Regions from separate parts of the Geodermatophilus maliterrae genome, predicted to be linked through region 2. Evidence: riboswitches for the same ligand, from Rfam matches in the RefSeq annotation. Region 2 holds a riboswitch; each other region holds the start of a gene.
The links. A riboswitch is a leader RNA that binds a small molecule or an ion and turns the genes downstream of it on or off. The one in region 2 is predicted to bind cyclic di-AMP.
Positions count from the first base shown of each region.

Region 1: linked by a shared signal. The riboswitch ahead of ABQ292_RS22640 (C40 family peptidase) and the one ahead of ABQ292_RS04865 (transglycosylase family protein) in region 2 are both predicted to bind cyclic di-AMP.
Region 3: linked by a shared signal. The riboswitch ahead of ABQ292_RS21765 (transglycosylase family protein) and the one ahead of ABQ292_RS04865 (transglycosylase family protein) in region 2 are both predicted to bind cyclic di-AMP.
Region 4: linked by a shared signal. The riboswitch ahead of ABQ292_RS05680 (C40 family peptidase) and the one ahead of ABQ292_RS04865 (transglycosylase family protein) in region 2 are both predicted to bind cyclic di-AMP.

Region 1 covers NZ_JBFNXQ010000109.1:3,688-8,810, reverse strand. Annotated here, with positions in the region: gene ABQ292_RS22655 (restriction endonuclease) at 29-649, opposite strand; gene ABQ292_RS22650 (HNH endonuclease signature motif containing protein) at 714-1,889, opposite strand; gene ABQ292_RS22645 (carbohydrate kinase family protein) at 2,038-2,943, opposite strand; gene ABQ292_RS22640 (C40 family peptidase) at 3,087-3,599, opposite strand; cyclic di-AMP (ydaO/yuaA leader) riboswitch at 3,612-3,746, opposite strand; gene ABQ292_RS22635 (hypothetical protein) at 4,122-4,274, shown strand; gene ABQ292_RS22630 (DUF4352 domain-containing protein) at 4,529-5,123, shown strand, end outside.
Region 2 covers NZ_JBFNXQ010000009.1:20,017-25,139, reverse strand. Annotated here, with positions in the region: gene ABQ292_RS04875 (carbon starvation CstA family protein) at 1-840, shown strand, start outside; gene ABQ292_RS04870 (CstA-like transporter-associated (seleno)protein) at 837-1,043, shown strand; gene ABQ292_RS04865 (transglycosylase family protein) at 1,110-2,285, opposite strand; cyclic di-AMP (ydaO/yuaA leader) riboswitch at 2,288-2,447, opposite strand; gene ABQ292_RS04860 (hypothetical protein) at 2,770-3,168, shown strand; gene ABQ292_RS04855 (GAF domain-containing SpoIIE family protein phosphatase) at 3,204-5,123, opposite strand, start outside.
Region 3 covers NZ_JBFNXQ010000099.1:6,058-11,180, forward strand. Annotated here, with positions in the region: gene glgX (glycogen debranching protein GlgX) at 1-282, shown strand, start outside; gene treY (malto-oligosyltrehalose synthase) at 285-2,636, shown strand; cyclic di-AMP (ydaO/yuaA leader) riboswitch at 2,890-3,019, shown strand; gene ABQ292_RS21765 (transglycosylase family protein) at 3,023-3,667, shown strand; gene treZ (malto-oligosyltrehalose trehalohydrolase) at 3,784-5,123, shown strand, end outside.
Region 4 covers NZ_JBFNXQ010000011.1:5,145-10,267, forward strand. Annotated here, with positions in the region: gene ABQ292_RS05660 (serine hydrolase domain-containing protein) at 1-307, opposite strand, end outside; gene ABQ292_RS05665 (DUF3817 domain-containing protein) at 323-640, opposite strand; gene ABQ292_RS05670 (hypothetical protein) at 747-1,289, shown strand; gene ABQ292_RS05675 (YrdB family protein) at 1,270-1,686, opposite strand; gene ABQ292_RS05680 (C40 family peptidase) at 1,827-2,978, opposite strand; cyclic di-AMP (ydaO/yuaA leader) riboswitch at 2,992-3,138, opposite strand; gene ABQ292_RS05685 (hypothetical protein) at 3,318-3,542, shown strand; partial or broken gene ABQ292_RS05690 (YhjD/YihY/BrkB family envelope integrity protein) at 3,604-4,446, shown strand; gene ABQ292_RS05695 (transglycosylase domain-containing protein) at 4,464-5,123, opposite strand, start outside.

The sequences.
Region 1 (5,123 bases), on a different contig from region 2:
CAGCCGGATCCCGTCCGGTCGAGGTGGATCACTGGCCGAGTCGCTCCAGGGCCTCGGCGTAGTGGGGCAGTTCCCGGTCGAGCACGCGGTCGAGGTCCGCGTCCGGCTGGCGGTCGGTGTCGACAGCCGGGAGCTCCTCGGTCGGTGGGGCCGGGACGAGCGGAGGTGAGCCGTCCGGACGAGCGAGGAGCTGCCGGACCCGCGCTTCCGCGTCGTTGCGCTGGATGCGGCAGACGGTGAGGAAGGCGCCGAGCGAGTAGAGGATGTCCTGGTCGATGGCGTCCCGTGGCACCTCACGGAGCCAGGTGACCGGTCGCTGGTGCCGCAGCGACTCAGGGGCGTCCGGCACGTAGCCGTAGGGCCCTGCGACACGACCGATGGCGACGATGGGCTCGGTCTTCAACGGCAGCGCGACCAGGTCACCGTCGGCCATCCGCCTCTGGAAGGCGTCGACCTGGCCGACCCAGTTGGAGATCGTCGAGGGCTTTGCATCCGGATATGACTCGATGAGCCGCTCCTGCAGCTCGTCGGTCGTCGTCACGTCGGAGAGGTCCCCAGCCTGTGACCAGCCGATCCCCACCACCCGACGGCTCAGCGCGATCTCGTCACCCTCGCCGTGCCGACCACTGCGGACCATCCAGAGCGCCATGCATCCCCCATCCCGAGCTGCCTGCGGATGCTCGCACCCGGAGGATCGGGCGCGCGCGGGGGCGTCAGGCGGCGCGGGGGAGCAGGGGTTCGGGGACGGTGATCTCGGTGCCGTCGGGTCGCCAGGTGCGCCATCGTCCGTCGGGTCGTCGCTCGACGCGGAAGCCGTGGTGGACCTGGGTGTGGTGGCGCTCGCACAGCAGCGCGGAGTTCTCCAGGTTGGTCTCGCCGCCGTCGATCCAGTGGATCAGGTGGTGCACCTCGGCCCACCAGGTGGGGGCGTCGCAGCCGGTGAACACGCAGCCGCCGTCGCGCAGCTCGACCGCCCGGCGCAGGTGCCGGTCGGCCAGGCGCTGCTCGCGGCCCAGGTCGAGCGGGGCGCCGTCGGGGCCCATGACGACGCGGGAGACGGTGGCGTCGCAGGCCAGCCAGCGGGCGCGGGCGGCGGAGACGGTGGCGCCGAAGCCCATCCGCCCGGCCCCATGGCCGGTGGCCGGGTCGACCAGGTCGTCGAGGTCGATCACGACGGCGATCTGCGGCTTGTGCCCGCGCAGCGTCGGAAGGCTCCCGGAGGCCAGGGCGGTGTCGGCCCGCTGCACGAGCGCGTCGCCCTGCCGCTGGGCGCGGGTGCGGTCGTCCCCGGCGGGGCGGTCGGCCTGCACGAAGGACTCGACCGCCGCCTGGAACTTCTCCCCACCGGCGGCGTCGAGGTGGAAGCGGCCGCTCAGCGACCCGTCGGCGTGCTTGGCCAGGGTGAACGCCCGGCCCTCGGTGGGGTCGGGTTCGGGGCCGTCGGGGTCGAGGTCGGCCAGGTAGTGCTGCACGACCGCCACCAGGTCGGCGTGCTCGCCCTCGACCGCGACGCCGGTGAACACCGCGTCGATCACGGCCAGGTCCACGCCCTGCGCGGCGGCCGCGGCCAGCCGCTGCGGCGTCACCGCCCGCGCCGCCACCGTCACCTGCTCGGCCGACACCAGGCCGGCGTCGTGCGCCTCGGCCAGCGCGGGCAGGTGTTCCAGCGCGCGTCCGTTGCGCACCAGCCGGGACGCCTCGGCGGCCGAGAGCCGGTAGTGCCCGCGCAGCCACGACGCCGCGCTCTTCAGCCCGTCGCGCTCGGGAGCCTGGGACAGCTCCGCGGCCCGCACCCGCCGGGCCAGCAGGGCATCCACCCGGTTGCGCTCGGCGACCAGCGCGGCGACGTCGTCGAGGCCGTCACCGCCCACTGGACCACCCGAACACATGTACGAATCCTAGCTGATCGGGGTAGGGCGATCAACCTGAAAAGCCAGGTCAGCGGCTCGTAAGGTGCCATCAACGCTACAAAGGCACCACGTGGCAGAGGAGGTCGTGAGGTGTCATCAGCGCTACAAGGGCACCGTCTCCGAGCGGTCACGGCGGTGGCTGGCCGCCGACCACGCCGGCGACCACCGCGGCCGCGGCGTGACCGGACCGGACGGCGTCCGGCACGGGCAGCCCGGCGCGCCAGCCGAACAGCACCCCGGCGGCGAACGCGTCTCCGCACCCGGTCGTGTCGCGCAGCCGTCCCTCCGGCAGCGGCGCGACGGGCACCTCCCCCGTGCCAGCCGCCGTGACCACCCGGGTCGGGCGGGCGCCGGCGTGCACCAGCACCAGCCCGGGTGCCCACGCCGGCAGCTCGCCGTCCAGGTCCAGGGCCGTGGCCTCGGCGGCGTTGCAGCAGAGCAGGTCCGGCCGCAGCCCGGTGAGCAGGTCGACGTACGCGCCGGCACCGTGCTGCTCGATCCGGGTTGCGGCGGCGACGTCCACGCTGACCGGCACCCCGGCGTCGTGCGCCCTGTTCGCCGCGGCCCGCAGCGCGTCGGGGAAGCGCAGCAGGTCGTAGCCGTCGAGGTGGACGACGGCGGCGCCGGCCAGCCACTCCGACCGGACGTCGGCCGGTTCCAGCGCGCCCTCGCCGCGGTCGGTCAGCAGCGTGCGCTCGCCGTCGGGGTGCACCAGCACCGTCGACACCGGCGCCCGCCCGCGGCGCACCACCGCCACCTCGACGCCGCGCCCGGCGAGACCGGCCAGCAGGCCGTCGGCGAGCGGGTCCGCGCCGGCCCAGCCCGCCAGCCGGGACGGCACCCCCAGCCGCGCCAGGTCCGCCGTCACGTTGGCCGGGGCGCCGCCGGCCGCCGTCGTCCGTACGACCCGCTGTTGGCCGCCGACCACCAAGGGGGCCGACAGCTCGAGCATCTGGTCGGCGACCAGCTTGCCCAGCGCCACGACCGGTCCCCGCCCGGCGGGGCGGGGCCACGCCGGGCCGGTGGAGGTCACGGCCAGGGAGTCTCCACCGTGCACGGGATCCCGGGCGTTCCGGCCGGCCGGGCGCCCACGACCACCGGGAGTGGGTGACCGCGCCGTCCTGACGCGACGGCGCCCCGGCCCAACCAGGGCCGGGGCGCCGTCCGTGGAGCGCGTCAGGCGATGCGACGGGCGCCCTGGTACTGCGGCATCGAGTCCACGTCGACCACGGCCACCGGCTTGCCGGCGGTCGAGGCGTGGACCATCTGGCCGTTGCCGATGTACATGCCCACGTGCGAGACCGGGCTGTAGAAGAACACCAGGTCACCCGGCTTGAGGTCGGACTTCGCCACCGGGGTGCCGAACGTCGACTGGGCCTTCGAGGTGCGCGGGATCGAGACGCCGGCCGCCTTGTAGGCGAAGCTGGTCAGCCCCGAGCAGTCGAACCGGTCGGGACCGGTCGCGCCGTACAGGTACATGTCACCGCGCTGGGCGAGCGCGGTGTCGACGGCCGTCTGGGCCGCGCTGCTGGACGCGGCGACCGGCGCAGCCGTCACGGCCCCACCAGCACCGCCACCCACGGCAGCCGAGGCCGGGAGGGGCGAGAGGGCGATGCCGGCTCCGGCGATGGCCGCGACGGCGATGCCGCGGAACGAGCGACGAGCGGTGGACGTGCGGGTAGTCGTCATCGACGACGGTTCTCCTGTTCTCCACGATCGCCTACCGGGTTAGCTGACGGGTTCGGACGGAGGAGTCGCCCGGCGCGACGAGTCGCGCTCCACCCCAGTGCTGCGGTGGGTCCCCGGCCCGGGAGACCGGCTGGGTGCCGGTGTCCGGTTCGGCGCATCCGGCGGGTGTCACACGGGGAGTGACGAAGGACCCTGGCCGGACCGCGACGACGGTAGGTAGGGGTCCCTGAACGCTCAACCGGCCCGGTGGACCGCCACGCCCGACCCCGATCCGCGGATTTGACTCCGGTTCCGGATCCGACACGCCTCGGTGAGCTGCGCGGACACACGAGGTCCTTGACGTGCGTGTCGCCCCTGGCCGGCGCGGACACGCCGGGCCGGACGAGAAAGGACGCGGCGGTGCGTCCGAACGCGGAGTCAGCGGCCCGCCACCCACACGGCATGGGGACGCCGGGGATCCGCAGGGTTGCGGCGCGCGTCGACGGGGCACGAGGAGAGGAATCGACACGAGGAGGCAACCCCATGGGGATGTTGAGGAAGCTCGTCGCTTCGGGCGTCGCCGCCAAGGTGGTGCAGGAGCTCCAGAAGCCGCAGAACCAGGCCAAGATCAAGAAGTTCATCCGCGACTACCAGGCGAAGAACAAGGGGGGCGGCGGCACGGCCGGTCGCTACTGACCGCACCGCGCACCACCCTCGCGACCCTCGTCCCGGTTTCCCGGGACGGGGGTCGCGTCGGGTCTAGGTGGGGTGTTCGTGCCAGGCCGGGTCTCCTGTGTCGCGAGTGCGTCGTGGGAACGACTCGGCATCTGGATGAGGCGGTTCCGAGACCATGGCGTGTCAGGGTCCTTGCGTTCGATCCCGACGCGGTGCTGGCGCAGGTGCGCACGGCAACGACCCGTTGTCCGGGGCCCTCAACCTCAGGGGATGCCATGACCCAGCCCACCTACAGCCCGCCGCTTGCGCAGCCGCCCGCTCCGGCGCCGGCCAAGAAACCCTTCTACAAGAAGGCCTGGTTCCTCGTCCTCGCCGCCCTCGCGGTCATCGCGGTCGTCGCCCCTAAGGGCGGGAGCTCCGGCGACGACTCGGCATCGGGTGGCTCGGTCGCCGCCGGTGAGTCGGTCGCTCAGGACTCGACTGACGCGGTGGCTCAGGAGTCCGCTGACCCGGCCGCCGTCGGCATCGGCCAGTCGGCTGCCGACGGTGACTTCCAGTTCGTCGTCCACGGTGTCGACTGCAGTCAGACCGAGCTGGGCGACCAGTACTTCAACACGACCGCGCAGGGCCAGTTCTGCCTCGTCGACCTGACGATCACCAACATCGGCAGCGAGTCGCAGAGCTTCCTCGGCGACAACGCCACACTGTTCAACGCACAGGGGCAGAAGTTCAGCGCCGACACTGAGGCAGCGTTCTACCTGGAGAACGCCGACTCGCTGTACGAGGAGATCAACCCGGGCAACGCCCTGAACACCAAGGTCGTCTTTGACGTCCCGGCCGGCATGGTCCCCAGCTCGATCGAGCTACACG
Region 2 (5,123 bases):
GCCGTGGGCATCGCCAACATCCTGTCCCAGGCGTTCGGCACCGGGATGGCGGCCTTCTGGTACCACTTCGCGATCATGTTCGAGGCGCTGTTCATCCTGACCGCCGTCGACGCCGGCACGCGGGTCGGGCGGTTCATGCTCCAGGACACGATCGGCAACGTCTGGAAGCGCTTCGGTGACCTGTCGTGGCGGCCCGCGAACATCATGGCCAGTGCGGCGGTGGTCGGGCTGTGGGGCTACATCCTCTACGTCGGGGTGACCGACCCCCTGGGCGGCGTGAACCAGCTCTTCCCGCTGTTCGGCATCGCCAACCAGCTGCTGGCCGCGATCGCGCTGACCCTGGTGACGGTGCTGCTGATCAAGCACGGGAAGGTGCGCTACGCCTGGGTCACCGCCATCCCGCTGGCCTGGGACCTCACGGTGACGATGACGGCGAGCTGGCAGAAGGTGTTCTCGGGCGACCCGAGGGTCGGCTACTTCACGCAGCGCCAGCTCTACGCCGATGCCCTGGAGCGAGGCGAACTGCTGGCTCCGGCGCAGGACGTCGACCAGATGGAGCAGGTCGTCTACAACTCGACGCTGAACGGGGTGCTGCAGGCGGTGTTCGCGCTGCTGACCCTGGTCGTGGTCGTCAACTCGGTCGTCGTGATCGCCCGCGCCCTGCGGGCCGGCGGGCCGGTCCCCACCACCGAGGAGCCGGCCGTGCCGTCGTCCATCGTGGAGCCGTCGGGGCTGTTCGCCACCGCGGAGGAGAAGCGCGTGATGGCCGAGCAGGAGCGGATGGTCGGCGCGGGTGCGCGGGGCCAGGGCACCTTCACGGAGGAGGGTCCGTCCCGGTGACCGCCGCCTGGACCGTCCGCGAGGCCGCCGTCCGGACCTGGCGCGGGGTGCGCTGGTACCTGCGCGAGTGCAGCGGGGAGGCGCGCTGGGACGACCACCTGCGGCACTGCGCCGAGCACGGCCACGAGCCGATGAGCCGGCGGGAGTTCGAGCGGCGGCGCGCCGACGAGCGGGAGCGCAACCCCGTCAGCCGCTGCTGCTGAACCGGACGACCGCGGCCCCCTGCCCACGGGTGTGGGCAGGGGGCCGCGGTCCGTGGGCCCGGTGGCTCAGGCCGCGTAGTTCACGTGCACGTGGTCGAAGTGGTTGGCCGTGACGCTGCCGCGGTCCTCCATCTGCTTCCAGGAGCCGGTCGGCGAGCTGAGGATCTGCTGCTCCCAGATGACGTAGTCCACGCCGAGCTCGTCCCAGTGGTCGATGTGGTACTGGACGATCGCGTCGCCGAGGGCGGCGTCGGTCAGGACCATGTAGTCCAGCGCCAGGCCGGAGGGGTGGCCCTTGGGGTCGACGGCGCTGGCGCGGGTGCCGCCGAGGGTGATCGAGCCGGCGCCCGGCACGGCTGCGACGACGGCGTCCGCCGCGGCCTGGACCTGCGGCTGGACACTGCCGGCGCTGTTGGTGATGCGCGCGACGGCGGCAGCGGCCGTCTGGACGACGGGGGCCGACGTGGTCGACGGGGCCGACGTGCCGGCGGTCGTCGTCGTGGCGGCGGGGGCCGCCTCGGCCGGAGCGGCGGGGGCCGGCTGCGCCGGAGCGGCCTGCTCGGCCCCGGAGGTGGTCAGCACCAGTCCCGGCGTGAGGCTGTTCGGGTTGCTGCCGATGACGTCGACGTTGCGCTGGTACAGCTCGCGCCACGACTCGCTGTGGGCGGCGGCGATCTCGCGCAGCGTGTCGCCCCGCTCGACCGTGTAGTCGCCCCCCGCGGCGTGGCGGCCGTAGGTGTCGGCGCGGTCCCGGTCGCCGCGGTCGCCCGCGTCGTCCTGGCCGGTCGCCGGGGCGGCGACCGGCTGCTCGGCGGCGGCCGGCTGCTCGGCGGCGGGCGCCGGCGCGGACGTCCCGGCGGCGGCCGGGGTGGTGCCCTCGGTCAGTCGCGCCCCGCAGGTCGGCCAGGCGCCGATGCCCTGCCCGGCGAGGACGTTCTCGGCGATCGCGACCTGCTGGGCGGGGGTCGCCAGGTCGGCGCGGGGCGCGAGCTCGGTGCCCCCGTAGCCGGCCCAGGTCGCCTGGCTGAACTGCAGCCCGCCGTAGTAGCCGTTGCCGGTGTTGATGCTCCAGTTCCCGCCCGACTCGCACTGGGCGACGCCGGTCCAGTCGTGGGTGGGAGCGGCGGCCGCCGCCGGGGAGCCGAGGACACCGAGCCCGACGGCGGTGGCGCCGGCTGCGACGGGGGCCTTGGCGAGGACCTTCTTGGTGCGGACGTAGCGGGGTGCGCGGTGCTTGGCCATGAGTGGTCTCCGATCACCGCCGGCGAGGTGAGCTGTCGGGTTCGGGCGATCGGTGCCCGGCCGCGGGACGCGGCTTCACCCCGAGGCGCGCAGGCCGCAGGGCCGTGGCGCGCCGTGGACGTGGGTCCCCCACCCCTGCCCTGGGATCGGTGGAAGGCAGCCGGTGGGCAGGGTTTGGCGGTCCGGCGCCGCGCTCCCTTTAGCTGAGCGCAGCCAAGAAGCTACGTTCCGTCATGTCAGTTGTCGCCGTGACGCCGGTCACACCCGGGTCCCCCGGATCGCCGTCGGCGCGGCGTGACTGGTCAGCGGTCCGTCCGCGATCGGGTGCGTGGCGCAGGCCACGTCCACTGGACCGGCCCGGACACGCTTCGTCCCACGTGCCCCAGGAGTGTCCCGGCGCCCCAACGGGGGTCAGGTCGGGTGGGCGCGGTGCCGACTCTGAGAGCACGTTCCCGAGGCCCGCGGGCCCGTCCGAGGAGTGCCCATGCCGTCGTCCCACGACCCGAGCCGCCGCCTGACCGAGCTGCGCGCCGGCATGTCCGTCCTGACCAGTGCCGCCGCCGACCTCGGCGTCGGCAGCCAGACCGAGGTCCGCGTGCTGGCCGACGGCCGGCTCTGGCTGGCCGAGCAGCAGGTCGCGGTGAGCGCCGCCGACGTCTACCAGGCCGCCCGCGGGCTGGTCGCCGCCCAGCTCGACGCCATCGCGCAGGTCTCCGGCCAGCCGGTCGAGGACCACGCGTTGGCGTGGCTGGTGACGCTGCAGACCAACGAGGTCATGGTCGGCCTCGAGGACGAGGCCGCCGCCTTCGACGCCGCCCTCGACGCCCCGGCTCTCGACGGCCCCGCCTTCGACACCGCCGCGCTGGAGGACGACGCCGCCTGACGCGCTCCCGGGGCGGCGCGCGGTGGTGCCGGCACTCAGGGCAGCACGTTCGGACCCGCGTGCGCCGGGCGCGGCTGCTCCTCGGAGTAGGGGCGGATGGCGATCAGGGCGACGTCGTCGGCCGCCCCGCCCTCCGGGATCAGCGTGGCGACGATGCGGTCGCACAGGCCCTCGAGGTCGAGGTCCGTGCTCCCGGCGAGCAGCGCGGTCAGCCGCGCCATGCCGCTGTCGAGGTCGCGGACGGCCGGACGCGCGGGCCCGCCGACGGAGGGGGACGGTCCCGGGGGCGTCCCGGGGGCGGGATCGTGCTGCTCCAGCAGCCCGTCCGTGTAGAGCAGCAGGGTGGACCGCACCGGCAGGGTCAGCTGGTGCTCCGGCCGGGGCCGGTGCGGGTCGACCCCCAGGGGGAAGCCCACCCGGTCGGTGAGGACGTCGACCCTGCCGTCCGGGTGCAGCAGCAGCGGTGGCGGGTGGCCGGCCGAGCTCCAGGTGATCGACCGGTCGACGGCCGGGCGGTCGGCGTGGAAGCGCTGGACCCGGGCGACCAGGGCGGTGGCGAACACGTCGTGCCCGAGGGTGTCGCTGGCGACGTCGACGGCGGTGAGGACCTCGGCCGGACCGGCCGTCCCGGTGTGACCGGCCATCCGCAGCATGGTGCGCAGCTGGCCCATCGTGGCCGCGGCCGTGATGTCGTGACCGGCGACGTCGCCGATGACCAGGCTGGTGGTGCGCGCGGCGTCGAGGTAGGCGTCGTACCAGTCCCCGCCGACCAGCTGCGCGTCCTCGGCGGGCAGGTAGCGGGAGGCCAGCTGCAGGTGGTCCGGTTGGGGGAGCAGCGGGGGCAGCAGCGCCCGCTGCATGGTCTCCGAGACCGCCTTCTCGAAGGAGGCGACCCGCGCGGTCTCGACCACCAGGCCCGCGCGGGTCATCAGCGCGGTGACCAGCTCGCGCTCGCGCTCGCCGTAGGGCGGCGCGCCCCGCAGGCGGCCGACGGTGAGGACCGCGACCACCTCGCCGCGGCGGATCACCGGCGCGACGAGCGCGCTGCGCACGTCCAGCAGGCGGACCGCGTCCTGCTGGGCGGCGGTCAGGCCCGCCGCCTCCGGCAGGTCGATCAGCTCCACCTGCCCGGTGACCGCGACGTGTCCCGGGCCGGTGGCCTCGCCGACGCGGCGGCCGGCGCGGTCGATCCACGCGCGCAGGGCCGGCAGCGCCGCCGGGTCGCGGTGCTGGGACGCCACCGGCAGGAGGCCGCCGTCGCGGCCGACGGTGCACACGTAGGCGAAGTCGCCGAGGTCGGGGACGGCGAGGGCGACCAGCGCCTGCCACACGTCGCCCGGGGCCAGGTCGGCGGTGAGCAGGTCGCTGATGCGGGCCAGCAGACCGGCTCGCTGCGCCTCGGCCCGCGCGCTGGCCCGGGCCTGCTCGGCCTCGAGCGTGGCGACGCGGAGGGCGACCTCGCGGGAGGCGATCGCGGCCAGCTCGTCGAGCAGCTGGACGTCCTCGGCCGTCCACCGGTGCACCGTGGTGTCGACGACGCAGAAGCTGCCCAGGACCTGCCCGTCGGGCAGCCGGACCGGGAACCCGGCCCACGCCCGTACGCCCATGCCGGTGATCGAGGGGTTGCCGGCGGTGCGCTCGTCGGCGGTCACGTCGGCCAGCGCCAGCGGCTCCCCGTCGAGCACGTACTGGCAGAAGGACTCCTCGACCGTGTTCTCCGTCGGGCTCCCGGGCGGCAGGCCCTGACTGCTCAGCCAGTAGGAGCGGGCGTCGTCCACCACGGTCATGAAGGCCAGCGGCGCGCCGGTCAGCCGCTGCGCGATCCGGGTGAGCCGGTCGAAGGACTCCTCCCCCTCGGCGTCGAGCAGCTGCGTCAGGCGTACCGCGGCCAGCCGCCCGGGGTCCGCCGCGACATCGCGGCCCGTGGCAGGTCCACCGTCACGGGCGTCGCGAGC
Region 3 (5,123 bases), on a different contig from region 2:
GGCTTCGCCAAGTCGATCGCGATGTACCTCAACGGGCACGGCATCCGGTCGACCGACGAGCGCGGCGAGGACGTCGTCGACGACCACTTCTACCTGGCGTTCAACGCCTCGCACGAGCCGATGGACTTCACCCTGCCCGCCGAGGAGTACGCCGCGGCCTGGACCGTCGTGGTGGACACCGCCGAGCTGGGCGAGGTCGAGCCGACGCAGCTCAAGCCGGGCGAGACGATCACCGTGCGGGACCGCTCGATGGTCGTGCTCAGCGCCCCTCGACGGTCGTGACGGTGAGCGAGCCGCTCGGCGCGGACCGGCGCCGCGACGTCCCGACGGCGACCTACCGGCTGCAGGTCACCGCCGACTTCACGCTGGACGACGCCGCGGCCGTGGCCGGCTACCTCGCCGACCTCGGGGTCAGCCACGCCTACACCTCACCGCTGCTGCGCAGCGCCGAGGGCAGCACGCACGGCTACGACACGGTCGACCACGCGCACGTCGACGAGTCGCGCGGCGGGCAGGCCGGCTTCGACCGCCTGGTGGCGGCGCTGCACGAGCACGGGCTGGGCCTGGTGCTCGACCTGGTGCCCAACCACATGGGCGTGGCCGATCCCGCCGAGGCGCCGTGGTGGTGGGACGTGCTGCGGCACGGCCGCGACAGCGCGCACGCGTCGGCGTTCGACGTCGACTGGGACTTCGGTGGCGGCCGGGTGCGCATCCCGGTGCTCGGGTCGGCCGACGACGTCGAGAAGCTGGAGGTCGTCGACACCCCCGACGGTCCGGAGCTGCGCTACTACGACAACCGCTTCCCCGTCGCACCGGGCACCGGCGAGGGCACCCCGCAGGAGGTGCACGACCGGCAGCACTACGAGCTGGTGGACTGGCGGCGCGCGGACACCGACCTGAACTACCGGCGGTTCTTCGCGATCAACACCCTCGCCGGGCTGCGGGTCGAGGACCCCGAGGTCTTCGACGCCACCCACGAGCTGGTGCTGCGACTGGTCTCGCAGGGCGCCGTCGACGGGCTGCGGATCGACCACCCCGACGGCCTGGCCGACCCGAAGGGCTACCTCGACCGGCTGGCCGAGGCCTCCGGCGGGCGCTGGACCGTGGTGGAGAAGATCCTCGAGCCGGGCGAGGACCTGCCGGAGAGCTGGGCGACGGCCGGCACCACCGGCTACGACGCGCTCGCCGAGGTCGACGACGTCCTGGTGGACCCGGCCGGCGAGGCGGCGCTGACCGCGCTGGACACCGAGCTGTCCGGGCGCGAGGTCGACTACGCGCAGCTGGTCCACGACTGCAAGCGCGAGGTGACCGACGGGATCCTCGGCTCGGAGGTCGCCCGCCTGGTGCGGGTGATCGGCGAACTGCCGGGCGTCGACCGCGCGCAGCAGACCGAGGCGCTGGCCGAGCTGCTGGCCACCTTCGGCGTCTACCGCAGCTACCTGCCCGACGGGCGCGGGCACCTCGACGCCGCGGTGTCCACCGTCCGGGACCGCCGGCCCGACCTGGTCGCGGCCGTGGACGCGCTGCACTCGGTGCTGTCGCAGGCCGGCACCGAGGCGGCCACCCGCTTCGAGCAGACGAGCGGCCCGGTGATGGCCAAGGGCGTCGAGGACAGCGCCTACTACCGCTGGGCGCGGTTCGTGGTGCTCAACGAGGTGGGCGGCGACCCGGCCCGCTTCGGCAGCACGGTCGAGGAGTTCCACGAGGCGCAGGGCCGCCGGGTCGCGCGCAGGCCCGAGTCGATGACCACGCTGACCACCCACGACACCAAGCGCAGCGAGGACACCCGGGCCCGCCTGGCCGTCCTCGCCGAGGTGCCGACCGAGTGGGCGGAGCTCGTGCGGCGGTGGCTGTCCCGGCACCCGCTGTCCGACCGGCCGCTGGCCCACCTGGTCTGGCAGAACCTGGTGGGCGCCTGGCCGCTGGCGCGCGAGCGGGCGCACGCCTACGCCGAGAAGGCCGCCCGCGAGGCCGGCACCTCGACCACCTGGACCGACGTCGACGAGGCGTTCGAGACCCGGCTGCACGCACTGGTCGACGCCGCCTACGACGACGCGACGACCAACGCCGAGGTCGAGGAGTTCGTCGCCCGCACCGGCCCGGCCGGGCGGTCCAACGCGCTGGCGCAGAAGCTGCTGCAGCTCACGATGCCCGGCGTCCCCGACGTCTACCAGGGCACCGAGCTGGAGGACCGCTCGCTGGTCGACCCGGACAACCGCCGCCCGGTCGACTACGACCGGCGCCGGGAGCTGCTGGCCCGGCTCGACGGCGGGGAGGTGCCCCCCGTCGACGACACCGGCGCGGCCAAGCTGCTCGTCGTCTCCCGGGTGCTGCGGTTGCGCCGGGACTCCCCGGAGCTGTTCGCCGGCTACCGCCCGGTCGAGGTCACCGGGTCGGCCGCCGGTCACGTGGTCGCCTTCGACCGGGGCGCCGAGGGGCAGGACGGCGCGGTGACCGTGGCGACCCGCCTGCCGGTCGGCCTGGCCGCCGCCGGCTGGGGCGACACCGCGCTGGCCCTGCCGACCGGCGCCTGGCGCGACGTCCTCACCGGCGCGCGCGTCGTCTCCGACGCCGGCGGCACGCCGGTGGGCGAGCTCCTGGCCCGGCTGCCGGTGGCCCTGCTGGTCCGCGACTGAGGTCGAGGTCACACCGCCGCGGGAGGACGCCCGCCCGCGGCGGTGTGACCAGCGGTGACGCGGACGGCCCTCCGGGCCGACGCGGGCCGACACGCCCGGGACCCCTGGGGCGCGACGTGCCCCGCCGTGACCCGGCCGTTACCTTTGCCCGCGCACCCGGCCGACAGAGAGCCGGGCGCCGGAGCCGATCCGCCCAACCCCGTCCGTCGGCGTCCGTTCCTCCTGCACCGCCAGGACGGGGGTGGGGGACCCACTTCGACGGTCGCCGCCGTGCCACGGGGGCCAGGCAGCACCGTCTCGGGGTGAAGCCGCACGTCGTGCGGCCGGGGCACCGATCGCTCCGAACCCGACAGCTCACCTCGCAGGCGGCGGATCGGAGTACAGCCATGTCCTCGTCCACGTCCGTCACCGGTCGCCGGCGCGCCTCGACGCCGCAGCGGATGGCCACGCTGGCCCGCCGCACCGCCGTCACCGTCGGCATCGCGGCCACCTCGATCGGCGTCCTCGCCGGCCCGGCCTCCGCGGCCGCGCCCAACGACTGGGACGCCGTCGCCCAGTGCGAGTCCAGTGGCAACTGGAGCATCAACACCGGCAACGGCTACTACGGCGGCCTGCAGTTCAGCCAGAGCACCTGGGCGGCCTTCGGCGGCCTCGACCACGCCCCGCGCGCCGACCTGGCGAGCAAGGCGCAGCAGATCGCCGTCGCCGAGCGCACGCTCGACGTGCAGGGCCCGGGTGCCTGGCCCAGCTGCGGCAAGGCCCTCGACCCGTCCGCGCCCGAGGCCGGCGCGGCCCCGGCCGCGGCGCCCGCCCCTGCCCCGGCCCCGGCGGCGGCTCCGGCTCCCGCTCCGGCCGCCGCTCCGGCGGAGGCCGGGGGCGACTCCCACACCGTCGAGCGCGGTGACACGCTGGGCAGGATCGCCCACGCGCACGGCGTCGACGGGGGCTGGCGGGCGCTGTTCGCGGCCAACCGCGACTCGGTCGGCAACCCGAACCGCATCCACGTCGGTCAGGTGCTGCAGCTCCCGTGAGCCGCACGGCAGCCGGGGGGAGCTCCTCCCCCCGGCTGCCGTACCGCCCCGGGGTTGACCGCAACCCGGGTGGGCACACCTCCCCGGTCACCCCGCCGACTCCTGGAGGCCCCTGCATGTCCGCACCCGTCGAGTTCGCCGTCTGGGCGCCGGTCCCCGAGCGGGTCCGCCTGCAGGTCGACGGGTCGGTGCACGAGATGCGCCGGGACGACGCCGGCTGGTGGCGGGCCGAGGTCGAGGCCGCACCGGAGGCCGACTACGGCTACCTGCTCGGCGAGGACGACACCCCCCGTCCCGACCCGCGCTCGCGGCGCCAGCCCGAGGGCGTGCACGGCCTCTCCCGCCGCTTCGACCCGGCCGCGTACGCGTGGGGCGACCGTGCGTGGACCGGGCGCCCGCTGGCCGGCGGCGTCGTCTACGAGGTGCACGTCGGCACCTTCACCCCCGAGGGCACGCTGGACGCCGCGATCACGCGGCTGGACCACCTGGTCGACCTCGGCGTCGACTTCGTCGAGCTGCTGCCGGTCAACGGCTTCGACGGCACGCACAACTGGGGCTACGACGGCGTCCTCTGGTACACGGTGCAGGAGAGCTACGGCGGCCCGGCGGCCTACCAGCGCTTCGTCGACGCCTGCCACCAGCGCGGCCTCGGCGTCGTCCAGGACGTCGTCTACAACCACCTCGGCCCGTCCGGGAACTACCTGCCCCTCTACATGCCGATCTTCGCCGAGGGCGGCGCCAACACCTGGGGCGAGTCGGTCAACCTGTCGGGCCCGGACTCCGACGAGGTCCGCCGCTACATCGTCGACAACGCGCTGATGTGGCTGCGCGACATGCACGTCGACGGGCTGCGGCTCGACGCCGTCCACGCGCTGGTCGACGAGCGGGCCACCCACGTGCTCGAGGAGCTGGCCCGCGAGGTCGACCGGCTGTCGGTGGCCGAGGGCCGGCCGCTCACGCTGATCGCCGAGAGCGACCTCAACGACCCGCGCACGGTGACCCCGCGAGCGGCCGGCGGCCTGGGCATGACCGGGCAGTGGAGCGACGACTTCCACCACGCGCTGCACGCCACGCTCACCGGCGAGGGCCAGGGCTACTACCGCGACTTCGCCGACGCCGGGCTCGCCGGGCTGGCCAGGACGCTGACCGGCGCGTTCTTCCACGACGGCGCCTGGTCGAGCTTCCGCCGCCGCCACCACGGCCGGCCGGTGGACACCGCGCGGCTGCCGGGCTGGAAGTTCCTCGGCTACCTGCAGGACCACGACCAGATCGGCAACCGCGCCGTCGGTGACCGGGTCTCGGCGTCCCTCTCCCCCGGCCTGCTCGCCGTCGGTGCGACGCTGGTGCTGACCAGCCCGTTCACCCCGATGCTGTTCATGGGCGAGGAGTGGGGCGCCTCGACGCCGTGGCAGTTCTTCACCAGCCACACCGACCCGGAGATCGGCCGGGCGACGGC
Region 4 (5,123 bases), on a different contig from region 2:
GCTGCCCGACGCTCCGGTTCCCGAACGGTGTGCCGGGCACGTGCCGGTCGAGCGGGTCGTCGAGGTGCAGCCGGCCCTCGTCGCGCAGCCGCAGCACGGCGACGGCGGTGACGGTCTTGCTGATCGAACCGAGCCGGTACTGCACGTCGAGGTGCGGCTCCCCCACGTCACCGCGGCCGGCCGACCAGGCCAGCCCACCGTCGCGGACGACGCCGGCGACCAGGCTGGGCGCCCGGCCGTCGCGCTGCACGCGGGCGGTGCGGGCCAGCAGGGTGCGGGCGGTCGCGGGGAGCACGGGCTCGGCCATGCCCCGCACGGTAGGTCAGGCGCGCGCCGGTGCGGCCAACCGGCCGGTGCGCGTGGCCCAGCGCTCGAACACGACGGTGGCCAGCGGTGGGATCGAGGCGGCCAGCGCGAGCAGCGCCGTCCACCGCGACCAGCCGAGCACCCGGGCGGCGACCAGCGCGACGACGACGTAGGCGATGAAGACCGCCCCGTGGATCGGCCCGAACACCTGGACGCCCACCTCGGAGGTCTCCGGCACGTACTTGACGTACATGCCGGCGAGCAGGCCCAGCCAGGACAGCGCCTCGGCGACGGCGACGGCGCGGAAGGCGAGGGCGACGGTGCGGGAGTTCATGGGGAGCGGGTCCTCCGAGGGGGACGGTCGGGTCTCCCCTGCCCAACGGCCGGCCCGCGCCGGGCGTCCCGGCCGACCGTGTGACCTGCGTGGCAGGGTCGGGCCCGTGCGGGGGCTGGCGCGGCGGGAGTTCTGCCTGGTGCTGCTCCGCCGGATGGCCGACCTGCGGCCCGACCTGGTCGCCGAGGCGCTCCCCCGGCTGGGCGCCGACCGTGCCGCGGCGCACGCTGCCCACACGCGGTGGCAGGCGCTGCAGCACGCGCACCGGGCGCCGCGCGGCCTGGCGTTGCGCGCCGCCGTCCTCGGGCCGGCCGAGCGGGTCGAGGCGCGGCGCTTCGGCGACCTCGGCCTCGAGGTCCGGCACTGGCCGCTGCCGCTGTGGCCGCACCTGCGCTGGGAGGTCGTCTCGGGCCCGGGCGGCTCGGTGCTGCACGAGCACCTCGTCCGGGCGCCAGGCTCCCCGGTGCCGCCGGCGGCGGAGGGGCGACTGCGGGTGTGGGAGCACGTGGTCGCCGACGTCAGCAGCCTGCCCGGCGCGGTCGAGGCGGACCCGCAGGTGGTCACGCGCTGGGAGGTCCGGCTGCCGTCGGGCACCACCGCGGCGTTCGTGTGGGGCCTGCTGCAGCAGGTCAGCCGGACGCCGGTCTGACCTGCCGGTCGCCTCCCGGCACGGGCGCGGCAGGACCGGCCGGCAGGAAGCCGAGGAGGGCCGTCGCGACCACCAGTCCGGCCAGCGCGGGCGCACTCATCGCGACCAGGGCGGCCGCGGCCGAGCCGAAGACGAGCACCGTGGTCGTCACCCGGAGCACCGGGACGCCGACCACCGCCCGCGGTGCGGCGAACAGACCCCACAGGACGATCGCGACCAGCGGCAGCCCGACTCCGAGGAGCACCCGGACGACGCCTCCACCGGGCGCGCTGGACCCCCACCAGCCGAGCGCCACGAGAGCGGCGACCTCCGACACGAGCGCCGCCACCGCCGAGGCCCACCACGTCCGGGTCACGTCGACCTCCAGTTCGAGAGCGCCGCTCTCTTCGTAGATCACTGTCCTCGGACGGCGCGACGGCGTCAACCCCCGCCGGAGCCCCGGCACCTGGGCGGTGCCGGGGCTCCGGCGGGGAGGACGGTGCACCCCGCAGGGTCCCGCCGCGAGCTCGCGAGCGGTGGGGGCAGGGGGTCCTTCCCTCAGGCGACGCGGCGGGCGCCGGCGTAGCCGCCCATCGAGTCGACGCTGGCCACCTTGACGACGTCGCCCGAGGTCGGCGCGTGCACCATCTGGCCGTTGCCGATGTAGATGCCCACGTGGCTGACCGGGCTGTAGAAGAAGACCAGGTCACCGGGCTGCAGGTCCGCGCGGGAGACCGCCTGGCCCATGCGCGACTGCATGGCGCTGGAGTGCGGGAGGGTGACGCCGGCGGCGCGGAAGGCGTACTGGGTGAGACCGGAGCAGTCGTAGGAGCCCGGGCCGGCTGCCGCCCACACGTAGGGCTTTCCGCGCTGGGCCATGGCCGTGGCCACCGCCGTCGCGGCGGCACCGCTGCCCCCTCCGGCGGGGGCGGCCGCCGGGGCGCTGGACGTCCCGGCGGACGAGGAGCCGGAGGACGACGAGGTGGCGCTCCCGGCCGTCGAGCTCTCGGCGCGCTCGTCGTCGCGGCTGGCGCGGGTGTCCTCGGCGGCGTGCGCGGCCGCGGCGGCCTCGAGGGCGGCGCGCTGCTCCTCGGCGGTGAGCCGGGAGAAGTCGGCCTGGTAGTCGGCGATCTGCGCCTCGAGGCGGGCCTGCTGGGCGGCGACGTCGTCGTACTGGCGCTGGGCCTCGGCGGCGGCTTCGGCGGCGGCGGCCTGGGCGGCGGTGGCGGTCCCGGTGGCCGCGGCGGCCTGGCCGAGCAGCTCGCCCTGGTAGCCGGCGACGCCCTGGAGGAGCGTGACCCGGTTGACGAACTCGTCGGCGTCCTGGCTGGTCATGAGCGCCTGCAGCGGGCCCATGCTGTCGCCGGTGTAGGCGGAGCGGGCGATCCCGACGACCTGGTCGCGGGCGGCGTCGACGGCGGCCTGTGCCTGGGCGAGCGTCGCGGCGGCGGCCTCGGCGGCGGCCTGCTGGGCGGTCAGCGTCTCGCGGGCCTCGTTGAACTGCTCGGTGACGACCTCGAGCTCGTGCCCGCGGGCGGCGACGAGCCGGGCGGCCTCGGCGGCCGACGTCGGCTCCTCCGCCACGGCCGGCGCCGGGACGGCCCCGAGACCGAGACCCAGGCCGAGGGTGCCGACGAGGGCGAGGACGGCGCGGCGGCGCGACCGGGTGGAGGCGGACGTGCCGGGGACGGACGTGCTCAGGGGCGCCACGGTTCGGCGTCTCTCCTTCTCCCAGGCCGCCTACCGGGTTAGCTGACGGGTTCGGGCGTGGAGTCGCCCGGCGCGCACGGGTGTCCGCGCGCACTTCACCCCGGGACTGCGATGGGTCCCCGGCCCGGTCTCCCTCACGGGCGGACCGGCTCGACGGCGTCCACGGGGTGTCACCCAGGTCGGTGACGGAGTGCCCCATTGGACGTACTCACCGTAATGCCTGTGACTGCTTCGTGACAATGAGTCATTTGAATTCCCGTGTCACACCCGGTCGACCGGCCGGCTCCCGGTTCGGTCCACCCGGTTTGGGAGTGCCCCGTGCCGAGCACGAGTCGGAGCATGTCCTCATCCACGCGGATGCGCCTCGCCCGGCCGCTCCTCGCGCTCGCCCTGCTCGGCTCGGTGGTCGCCTGCGGTGACAACACCGACTTCTCCCGGGGCCCGACCAACTGCGACGCCAGCGGGGAGAACGCGAGCAACGAGCAGGACGCGAGCTGCCAGGAGACCGGCGAGAACCCGGGCAACGACGCGCCCACCACCGACGACACGAACCCCGACGACTGAGCCGACTCCCGCCCCGGCCGCTCGGCGGGCGCGGGACCGCCCGGACTGGTGGCATGAGCCGGTGAGCCCGGCACGGAGGTGGACGGCGGCCCGGCTGGGTGCCGAGACGCGGGCGCTGCTGGGCGGCGCCCGCCGCCTGCTGCGCGGCCGCGACCTCGCCCTCATCGCCGCGGGGCTGACCTTCTACGCCGGCATCGCCGTCGTGCCGCTGCTGCTGGTGGCCGTCCGGCTCACCGCGCTGGTGACCTCACCCACCGAGGTGCGCGCCCTCGTCGGGCGGTTGACCGAGCTGCTGCCGGCCGAGCTGGGCGCGCCCGGGGCGGTGGAGCGGCTGGCCGCCGCCGGCCTCCGCCTGGACCTGCTCGGCTTCCTCCTGGCGCTGGTGCCGCTGTCGTTCTACGGCGAGGGGCTGCGGCGCGCCCTGCTGCGCTTCAGCCGGCACCGGGACACCGACACCCTCACCGGCTGGCGCGGACGGGCGCTCACCCTGCCGCTGGTCGTCGTCACACCCGTGCTGCTGTACCCGCTGCTGCTGACGGCCCGCTTCATGGCCGACCTGGCCCTGGAGGAGGGCCTGGGTCCGGCCGTCGGCCGCTTCTTCGTCGGCTACTACTCGGTGCTGTTCGTCCTCACCGTGCCCCTGGCGTGGGGCTTCGGCGTGGTGGCCGCTGGCCGGCACCGCCGCCGCGCGGTGGCCTCCGGGGCGCTGTTCACCGCGGCCTGCCTGTCCGGCTTCCTGCAGGGGTTCGTGCTGTTCCTGTCGCTGCCCCTGGACCTCGGGGCACCGTTCGGCGGCCTGGTCGCCGTCGGCGCGGTGGTCGCCGTCGGCCTGTGGATGTTCCTGCTGCACCTGGTGCTGCTGGCCGGGTGGCTGCTCACCCAGTCGCTCGACGAGCGGCTGGGCCGGCGGCAGCGGGGGGACTACCCCGGGACCGGGAAGGGCGGGGGCTCCAGACCCGGGAGCGGTGGGAACCCGGGATCCGGGGAGGGCGGGGGCTCGGGAGCCGGTGCTGGTGCCGGCTCCGGTGCCGGTGCCGGCTCGGGTGCCGGTGCCGGTGCCGGTTCGGGAGCCGGCGCCTCGGGGGCGGGCGGCGGCGGCTCGGCCGGTGGTGCCTCCGGCGGCGCGGGCTCGGGGTCCGGCACCGGCACCGGCCTGGCCGGGGGTGCGGGAGCGGGCTCCACGTAGTCGCTGCCGTTGCTGACCAGGATCGACACCTGCTGACCCGGCACGGCGCGGCCACCCCGCGACGGGCTGGTGCCGAGGAACGTGCCCTCTGCCTCGTCGCCGTCGACGCGCACGGTGCGGGAGGTGAACCCCGCCTCGGCCAGCGCGCGCTCGCAGGACCGCACGCCGGAGCAGCCGGGCACCGGGCGGGTGTTGCCGTCCTGCACGGTGGGGTCGGCCGGCGGGAACTCGCCGCTGCCGCGGGCCTGCAGGATCGGCGCCATGGCGTTCCGCCAGATCGTTGCGCCCTTGCCGCCGCCGAAGCCGCCGACGTCCTCGTTGCGCTTGGGGTTGAGCACCATGACGCTCGCGGTGATCTCGGGCGTGTAGCCGACGAAGGCCACCGAGAAGTTGTC